DNA from 2 places in the Brevibacillus nigriterrae genome. Region 2 is predicted to be linked to the other one. Evidence: predicted binding sites of a transcription regulator. Region 2 holds the regulator's gene; the other holds the start of a gene.
What was found. The regulator LexA, encoded in region 2, represses DNA repair genes until DNA is damaged. The targets are predictions, from matches to a motif close to CGAACATATGTTCG.
Positions count from the first base shown of each region.

Region 1: the regulator LexA is predicted to act here: its motif matches at 2,743-2,756, upstream of ruvC (crossover junction endodeoxyribonuclease RuvC).

Region 1 is NZ_JBNCMT010000034.1:24,900-29,652, forward strand. It holds gene ACPW7N_RS21170 (bifunctional 2',3'-cyclic-nucleotide 2'-phosphodiesterase/3'-nucleotidase) at 1-1,397, opposite strand, end outside; gene ACPW7N_RS21175 (BofC C-terminal domain-containing protein) at 1,636-2,199, shown strand; gene ACPW7N_RS21180 (hypothetical protein) at 2,288-2,479, shown strand; gene ruvC (crossover junction endodeoxyribonuclease RuvC) at 2,814-3,314, shown strand; gene ruvA (Holliday junction branch migration protein RuvA) at 3,311-3,925, shown strand; gene ruvB (Holliday junction branch migration DNA helicase RuvB) at 3,932-4,753, shown strand, end outside.
Region 2 is NZ_JBNCMT010000001.1:121,794-126,546, reverse strand. It holds gene ACPW7N_RS00705 (nicotinate phosphoribosyltransferase) at 1-242, shown strand, start outside; gene nadD (nicotinate-nucleotide adenylyltransferase) at 253-867, shown strand; gene nadE (ammonia-dependent NAD(+) synthetase) at 885-1,703, shown strand; gene ACPW7N_RS00690 (DUF456 domain-containing protein) at 1,817-2,308, shown strand; gene lexA (transcriptional repressor LexA) at 2,370-2,993, opposite strand; gene yneA (cell division suppressor protein YneA) at 3,147-3,488, shown strand; gene ACPW7N_RS00675 (DUF896 domain-containing protein) at 3,614-3,814, shown strand; gene crcB (fluoride efflux transporter CrcB) at 3,914-4,282, shown strand; gene ACPW7N_RS00665 (HelD family protein) at 4,424-4,753, shown strand, end outside.

The DNA of each region.
Region 1 (4,753 bases), on a different contig from region 2:
CCTGTTACGAGAACAGCTTTAACTGTATTTGGATATACGTACAAGTCAGATACGTTTTTGATTGCGATGGTACCAGCAGCGATATCAGTAAAGTAGCTCGCACCGTTACGGCCACCAGCTTTGAATGGTGCACCTACAGAAAGAATTGGTGTGCCATCGTATTCAGTACCTTGCAATTTCTTGCCAACATACCATTTTTGAGCGTTGGTAACGATCTGAATGGATGGATCATCATTTACCAGAGCGAAGTAGCTGTTGATCGGAGCAGTAGTTGTACCTACAGCGCCACGAACGTAAGCAAGCGTACCTTCGTGCTCAGCTTTCACGGAATCGACAATCGCCTTATCTGCTTCGACCAGCGCTTTTTTGTTCGCTTTGTCGTAGATAGGCAATGCTTTGGATTGGGAAGTCACTACTGTCCATTTGCCTTGAACTTTTTGCAAAGTCAAATCGATTTGACCCAGGTTGTCGCCCCAGAAGCCAGGCATTACAGAAGCAACACCGTTGATTGTACCTTTTTCTGCGTCTACACCAGGTACAGTTGCAAATTCTTTACTTGGGAAGATTTTGTGAGCATGCCCGAAAAGAATTGCATCAATTCCTTTAACATTGCTCAAGTAGTATGTAGCATTTTCGTCGAATCCTTTTGCTGCTGCTTTTTCGAAACCGCTGTGAGCGATCGCTACAATGACATCAGCGCCCGCTTTTTTCATTTCAGGGATGAATTTGTTCGCTGTTTCGACGATGTCTTTCGTAATTACTTTTCCTTCGAGGTTTGCTTTATCCCAAGCCATGATTTGTGGCGGAACGAAGCCGATTACACCAACTTTGATTTTTTGGTCTTTGCCGTTTTCATCCTTGAACACTTTGTCGAGGATGATGTATGGAGTGAAGTAGTTTTTGTCGTTGTTCGGGTTCTTGTCCTTGTCATCGATAAATACGTTTGCATTTACATAAGGGAACTTGGAACCTTTGAGGGATTTGCCCAAGAAGTCAAGACCATAGTTAAACTCATGGTTACCGATGTTACCTGCATCGTAGTTCAATTGGTTCATTGCTTTATAAACCGGGTGAACTTCTCCGTCTTTTAAAGGTTTTACTTTCGCAACATAGTCACCGAGTGGGTTACCTTGAATCAAGTCCCCGTTATCAAACAATAAGCTGTTTTTCACTTCAGCTCGAGCTGCTTTGATCAAAGATGCTGTTTTTGCCAAACCAAACTCGTTCGTTTCTGCATCTTTATAGTAGTCATAGTTCACCATATTGGTGTGCAGGTCAGTAGTTTCGAGGATGCGAAGCTTGACCACCGGATCGTTATCAGCGAACGCAGGAACAGCCAATACGCTTACTGCCAAAGAAGAAGCGACTAAACCACTCAGTACCTTTTTCTTGTTCAAGAAAAAAAACCTCCTTAAAAATAGAAAAATAATATCATTAAGAAACATCTTGGAAAAAAAAGTTTCTTAACACTCAAATAATATCATATAAATTGGGAATTCGACATATGATTCACCCTTTTATAAAATATTTTTTACAAAAACTTTTTCAATCTTCTCTATTTTTCACCCCAACACTAGTATATCGAACAGACTGGTTGGGAAGACTGAGAAAAAAGAAATTGAAGGAGTTTTTGGAATGCGAAGGTACAAGCTATTCTTCCTGACACTCATATTGCTTATCGGGGGTGTGTTGGGCGGAGGAATTGTAAACATACAACAAAATTTGCAATCAACCAACCAACTTGAAGAAGAAAAAGCAATGCCTGTGATGGCTAAATCGTTTGAGCTTATTCTGCGAAGGACGTATCTTTGTGGAACCATGGATGAGGAAAAAATACAAGCTGCCCGATTGACGATTGATGAGCTGTTGGCAAAATATATCGGCTGGGAGATTGTCTCCACAGAAGGCGAACAAATCGTTCTGGCGAGACACGAGAATGACATTTCACCCGAATGCAAGAAAAACGGGTATTTTGGGCTGACACCGGATGGCATGTTAACGTTGTTCAACGGTCTTCCTGGAGAGCAAAAGGTGATTCAAACGTTCTATCAGATTAATACGGCTCGGATGGAAGCCAGTTTGCCCAAGGAAGAGTTGGATTTGCTCCGAAACGGCATTCGTGTACACGATTTGGCAGAGTACAACAGCATTCTTTCCACGTATGGAGAATTTCAATCAGAAGATGAAAAAAAAGAATAGAAGACGAAACAACAGTTTCACATATTTCAGTGAGAAGATTGCCATACTTGATTTCATACGGTGCTAACAAAAGGAGGAGACCTACAGCATGTCTTCGATGCCTCGAGGAAGCTATAAGGATCAATACCATCAGCGCTTGTACGTTCAACTGAACCAAGGGCACAATAAGTTGGATTACCGCAGAATCAACATTCTGAAGGAAGATATGCAGGAGCACGTAGACAACTATGCGCACATGCAGCACGACTTTTCCGACGCTCTGGGAATGAACAAGCACTAGGCACCGTGTAACCCGACTCAGGTCATACTGGGTCGGGTTTTTACTTTTCGTAGCCCAATCAAGAAAAACGCTTGTCCATTTTCAAAGCGACTTTGGCAGCGCCTGCCCAGATTTTCCGAAATTGTCAGGAGAAAAAGTGGTCAACCAGCGAAGCATAAGAGGCGGCAACGTGTTTGACCACTTCCTGACAATGAGGAAAGTCGGACAGTTGGTCTCCTGAGCAAGCTGTCAGGGAGACCTGAAATGGACAACGTTTTTCTTTGCACACAAGTGTTCGCTTTTCCTCACTCTTGTGGTACAGTTAATGGAGAAGGAAGAAAGCGGAGAGTGGAACATGCGGATTTTAGGAATAGACCCGGGTATTGCGATTGTAGGGTTCGGATTTGTCGATAAACAGGGAAGTCAGTTGAAGCCTGTCCAATATGGTTCAATTCAAACAGAGGCAGGATTATCCGTTCCGTTGCGGTTGAAGATGATATACGAAGCGACTCAGGAGTTGCTCGCAACTTACAAGCCGGATGAGATTGCCGTAGAGAAGCTGTTTTTTAATAAAAACGTTACCAACGCATTCAGTGTAGGACAGGCACGTGGAGTCATTTTGCTTGCAGCAGAATTGGCGGGAATCCCGTCATTTGAATACACGCCAATGCAAGTAAAGCAGTCTGTTACGGGATATGGCGGAGCTGAGAAAAAGCAGATCCAGGAGATGGTTCGTATACTGCTCAAGCTGCCTTCCGTTCCCAAACCGGATGACGTAGCAGATGCACTCGGTGTAGCAATCACTCATGCTCATTTCAGGGCATACCACCAGATGGTAGAAGGAGTACGGTTATGATTGATTTTGTTGAAGGTATAGTTTGTTACATAGATACGGAATTTGTTGTGGTAGAAGCAGGGGGCATCGGGTATCGTCTGTTTTGTCCGAATCCTTATTCCTTTGTAAAAGATGAAGGGACGAAGCGCCGTTTTTTCACGCATCATCATGTGAGAGAAGACGCCATTCACTTATACGGTTTTGCTAGTCGAGATGATCGGGATATGTATCGTCGCCTGCTCGATGTAACCGGAATCGGACCAAAGGGAGCACTGGCGATTCTTGCAGCAGCATCACCGGAACAGATCATTCTTGCGATACAACAGGAGAACGTCAATTATTTGACCAAATTCCCAGGGATCGGCAAGAAAACGGCACAACGAATTATAATTGATCTCAAAGACAAGCTGAAAGGATTTACACCATCCATGCTGACCTTGGAAGTGGCATCAACATCGCAAGAAGTGGCTTCGATTGGCTCATTCCAGGAAGCGCTTGAAGCATTGGAGGCACTCGGATATTCAGATAACGAGCTTCAGACCATCAAAGCGATGCTGCGTGATAAATCACAGACAGGAAGCTCGGTAGAACAACTGGTGAAGTTGGGATTAGCACAACTGATGAGGGGGTAGCGGGACGTGGAGGAACGTATCATCACAACTCATATGCAATGGCAAGAGGATATGAGTGAACTTAGTTTGCGCCCCCGGTATTTGTCGGAGTACATCGGACAGTCTCAAGTAAAAGAGAATCTGAAGGTGTTTATTGAAGCAGCTAAAATGCGCAAGGAATCACTGGACCACGTCTTATTGTACGGTCCTCCAGGGCTTGGGAAAACGACACTTTCCCAGATTATCGCAAATGAGTTGGGTGTAAATATTCGCACGACATCAGGGCCTGCTATCGAGCGTCCCGGTGATTTGGCAGCGATTTTGACAAACCTGCAAGAAGGAGATGTCCTTTTCATCGACGAGATTCACCGACTGCATCGGACAGCCGAAGAGGTATTGTACTCTGCGATGGAGGATTTTGCGCTGGATATCATGATCGGCAAAGGGCCGAGTGCAAGGAGCGTTCGACTCGATCTTCCATCATTTACACTAATCGGTGCGACCACACGAGCGGGCCTGCTTTCTTCTCCGTTGCGTGATCGCTTTGGTGTCGTCAACCGCCTCGAATACTACACGGTGGATGAACTGAGTTTTATCGTCAGCCGTGCAGCCGACATATTACAAATCGGCATTGCAGAGGGCGGAGCAATCGAAGTGGCCAAACGTTCAAGGGGAACACCAAGGGTAGCGAACCGCCTGTTAAAGCGTGTACGTGACTTTGCCCAGGTACAGGGTGAAGGCATGATTACGACGGAAATAGCCCATGAGGCATTGGAGAGACTACAGGTAGATGCTTGTGGACTCGATCATGTGGATCATAAATTACTGCTTGCGATCATGGATAAATTT
Region 2 (4,753 bases):
ATTTTGAAGCGAGAGAACTCCATCAAGTCATTTTTACAAATGGGGAATTGGTCTATCAGCTTCCAACAATTCATGAAATCCAGGGGTTTGTAAAAGAAAATCTGGATGTATTGTGGGATGAATACAAACGAACGATGAATCCTGCGGAATATCCAGTTAGCTTAAGTCAAAATTGTTGGAGTAACAAAATGAAACTCATCGAAGAAATTCAGCAAAAAGTAAATCAGCTCAATCAAAAATAAGGAGGAGACTATGGCCAAGATTGGAATCTACGGATCTTCGTTTGATCCGATTACCAATGTTCATCTGTGGACAGCGAGTACAGTGGCTCACCGGTGCAAACTGGATAAGGTGATTTTTCTGCCTTGCTCTAGTCAACGTACAGATAAAGACATGAATATCACTGACGAGCATCGTTGGAACTTGGTTGTCAAGGCAATTGAAAACAACGATAAATTTGTAGCTGATGATTATGAAATGAAACAATTCGGTTGGGAGATTGCCACCTACCTCACGCTGAAACACTTTAAAGAGAAGTATCCTGACGATGAAATTTATTTCATCATGGGAGCCGATTTGCTGGTTGATATCGGTGAGGGAAAATGGAAGAATGCAGAGGGTTTAATCAATGAAAACAAATTTATCGTCATGGCAAGAGACGGGATCGACATGTTAAAAGCGATCAGCAAATCTCCTGTTCTGCGAAACGCCGATAATGGAAGTACTTTTCATTTGATCGACAAAGGATTGGCGATGGAAATCAGTTCAACCTATATTCGTGAAGAATTCAAACGTGGAGGGGAACCTCGATACTTGGTTCCAGACTGTTGTTACGACTACATTAAAACCAACAAACTTTATCGATAGTGAGGGGTAAAGATAAGATGGACACTCAAAAACAAATAATAGACGCTTTGCATGTCAAACCAACTATTAATAGTAAAGAGGAAATTCGCAATCGAATAGAGTTCCTAAAGGCTTATTGTAAAAAGGCAGGTGCAAAAGGTTTTGTCTTAGGAATCAGTGGAGGGCAAGACTCCACATTAGCAGGAAGATTGGCTCAATTAGCGGTAGAAGAGCTACGTATTGAAGGATATGATGCAAAATTCTGTGCGGTACGATTGCCATACGGAGTACAAAAAGACGAAGATGATGCTCAGGAAGCTTTGGTATTTATAAAACCCGACGAAACGATTGTTTTTAACATTCAAGATTCTGTAAATGCCCTTGTATCTACACACCGTGATGTTACTGGTCAAGAGTTGGCTGATTTTCACAAAGGAAATGTGAAAGCAAGAATGAGAATGATCGCTCAATATGCTATTGCAGGAGATCGAAATAGCTTGGTCATTGGGACCGATCATGCGGCAGAAGCAATAACTGGTTTCTTCACCAAGTTTGGAGATGGCGGAGCAGATATTCTTCCACTTACAGGTCTTACAAAAGGTCAAGGCAGAGAGCTTTTGCGAGCATTGGACGCATCTGAAAAACTCTATTTGAAAACGCCAACAGCCGATTTGTTGGATAACAGGCCACAACGAGCCGATGAAGATGAATTGGGAATATCTTATCATCAGCTTGATGAGTATTTGACAGGAAACATCGTTGATGCAGGTGTGAAAGCGAACATTGAAAAACGGTACAAAACAACCCAACACAAGCGGGAATTGCCTGTCACTCCTTTTGATCAGTGGTGGAAATAATACAGACCCTTCTTTTGCCAAGTGCAAGAGAAGGGTTTTTGAAACTTTGGGAAACATACCACGTAAACAACTAGTGTTCACATTGAATGATAGGGTGATTTCAGGAGGTTGCCATGGAGATATTGTTATGGATTATGATTGTAGTGTTGTTCGGGATCAGCATTGCGGGAATCTTCTTGCCGGTGCTGCCTGATCTGATCTTGTTATGGATTGGTTTCTTGCTTTATCAGTTTGTTCTGGTTGATCCAGGAGCAGCGGGCTTGCCTCCGTCGTTTTGGTGGGGGATGGGAATTTTAAGCTTGTTCTCTTATGGAGCGGATTTGTTGACAAACCTGTATTTTGTGAAAAAATCTGGTGGTTCCAGATTGTCATCCATTGCGGGTATTGCTGGGATCTTGCTGGGGATCTTTATTATTCCGCCTTTCGGGATGATTCTGTTGCCATTTGCGTTGATTATCGCTGTTGAAACGCTCATCCAGAAGCAGCCGCTAGATAAGGCGGTCAAAGTGGGGGTCGGTTCCCTGATCGCATTCCTCGGTAGTGCTGTAGTTAAAGTGTTCATCCAGTTGACGATGATTGCATGGTTCTTTATTGCGATATTCTAGTATGAAAAAAGCTTGGTGGCTGCTCCTTGAGTTCAGCTTCCAAGCTTTTCTTATGTAGACACTAGTGAATGTTTCTGTAGACACCAATCACTTTGCCGAGGATAGAAACGGATTGAAGGATGATCGGTTCTAGTGATGAATTCTCCGGTTGCAAACGGAAATGGGTTTTTTCCTTGAAGAAGCGCTTAACCGTTGCTTCATCTTCTTCTGTCATGGCAACAACGATATCGCCGTTGGTAGCGACGTTTTGCTGGCGAACGATGACATAGTCACCATTGAGAATGCCTGCCTCAATCATACTGTCACCTGATACCCGCAGCATGAAGACGTTGTCAGAAGAAACGAGATTTTCAGGAAGTGGGAAATACTCTTCGACTTGTTCGACAGCAGTAATCGGCTGTCCGGCTGTAACTTTACCAAGCACAGGGACTCGAACAACTGAAATATCAAAATCTTCCTGATAACGATCGCCGTCACCAAGTAACTCAATTGCCCGTGGCTTGGTAGGATCGCGACGGATCAGACCCTTTTTCTCCAAACGAGCTAAATGCCCATGAACAGTAGAACTGGAAGCTAGTCCAACAGCTTCACCGATTTCACGGACGGATGGGGGATACCCTTTATCTTTAACTTCTCTACGGATAAAGTCAATAATCGCTTGTTGTCGATTAGAAAGCTTGGACATTATTACACCTCGACTCTCTCGAACCTTTTTCTACATTATACCATGGGATCTTGCGTTCGACAAACATAAGTTCGTTTTTTTCTATTGACATGAACACACGTTCGCATTATGATAAAAACAACAAATGAGAACGAATGTTTGGGGGTAGTCGTTATGGAAGCAACTCTTTATTATCAACCGCAGGCGAAGAAAGCTGGCAGTAAGCGTGTGAAAATCGGAATTACTCGTGGGCAGGCAATCTTGTACACGTTATTATTAGGAATTGTATTTTATCTGATGGGCAGTTTGATGGTTGGGTCTGTAAATGCGGATACCACTCAATATAAAGTTGTTACAGTGAAAGCAGGTGAGAGTGTCTGGCAATTGGCAACGGAGCATTCCCAATCGGCTGATGCGGATATTCGTGAGATAGTTGATCACATCATCGAAGTGAATGGGTTGGAGAATGTTTTAATTTATCCTGGACAGTCTTTGAAAATACCTGTTCGAAATTGATAGAGGTTTCTTCGTTTTTTCCAAGCTTCCTCCCATCCAGCTTTGTGCTATAATGAAATGATAGTACGCAGCGTATCTCCTGATTTTAAAAGGAATGCGTTGATGTGGAAGGAGGGAACGAAATCGTGGTTTCAGATGAAGAGATCAAACGAATCAACGAATTAGCCAAAAAGTCTAAAGAGGTCGGACTGAACGAAGAAGAAGCCAAGGAACAGTCTGAACTGCGTCAGAAATATATTCAAGCTGTACGCACCTCCCTCAAATTCAATCTTGATTCTATTCGATATGTAGAAGATATTGAGGAAGAAAAAGGACCAAAACATTAATATAGCGTCAACCCAGGTTTTCAACGATGAGCACCCCTCTGTAGCGGGTGCTTTTCTGTCGTATGTTGATTGGTTACATAAAAGGTGGGTGGAGATACTATGAATTGGCTTGCGGTCGCTGTTGGTGGAGCTATCGGTAGCGTGCTTCGTTATATGCTTTCCTTGTTGCTGAACCAGCCTAACTTGCCTTACGGAACATGGATGGCCAACGGTGTGGGTTCACTTTTGATCGGTATGTTTTTCGTCTGGGGAAAGCAGAAGGGCATCATGTCCCCTGTTCTCTATATTTTTCTGACAACTGGCATCATGGGTGGGTTTACGACTTTCTCTACCTTTTCTCTTGAAGTCGTTCAATTCATTCAAAGTGGGATGTGGGAACGAGCGTTCGTGTACTCGGTTTTGAGTCTAGGCGTTGGCCTTGTCGGAGTCTTCTTGGGTATAGTTGCTGGTCGTCAGTTTTTTCTCTAAGAGACTCATGCCCTGCAACGCTTTGATTCACACTTTATTTTATAGCCAACAAATCCGTTATTTGATAAGATGGATAGTGCTTTCCATTTTTTAGTTGATAACAATTACACCACAAATGGGTTATTTAAGGAGGGGAACGCTTTGTCGGTTCGCCATTCAGCCTATCAATCGGAGCAAGAACATCTTGACCGAACAGTATCAATCATAGAGAAAGAAATTACACAACTGAGTGAAGATATTCGTGAAGCAACGGATGATTACGTCAAGCAGGTGGTGAATTATAACAAGGCAAAAGAACTCCGCCACCTCGAATATGCTAGAACCAAACCGTATTTCGGTCGTATCGACTTCCTGAAAGAGGAAACCTATGACCTGGATCGTGTTTACATAGGAAAAAGAGGCGTGGTGCGAAGTGATACTTTCGATGCTGTCGTTGTAGACTGGAGGGCACCGATTGCTAGTCTTTACTAC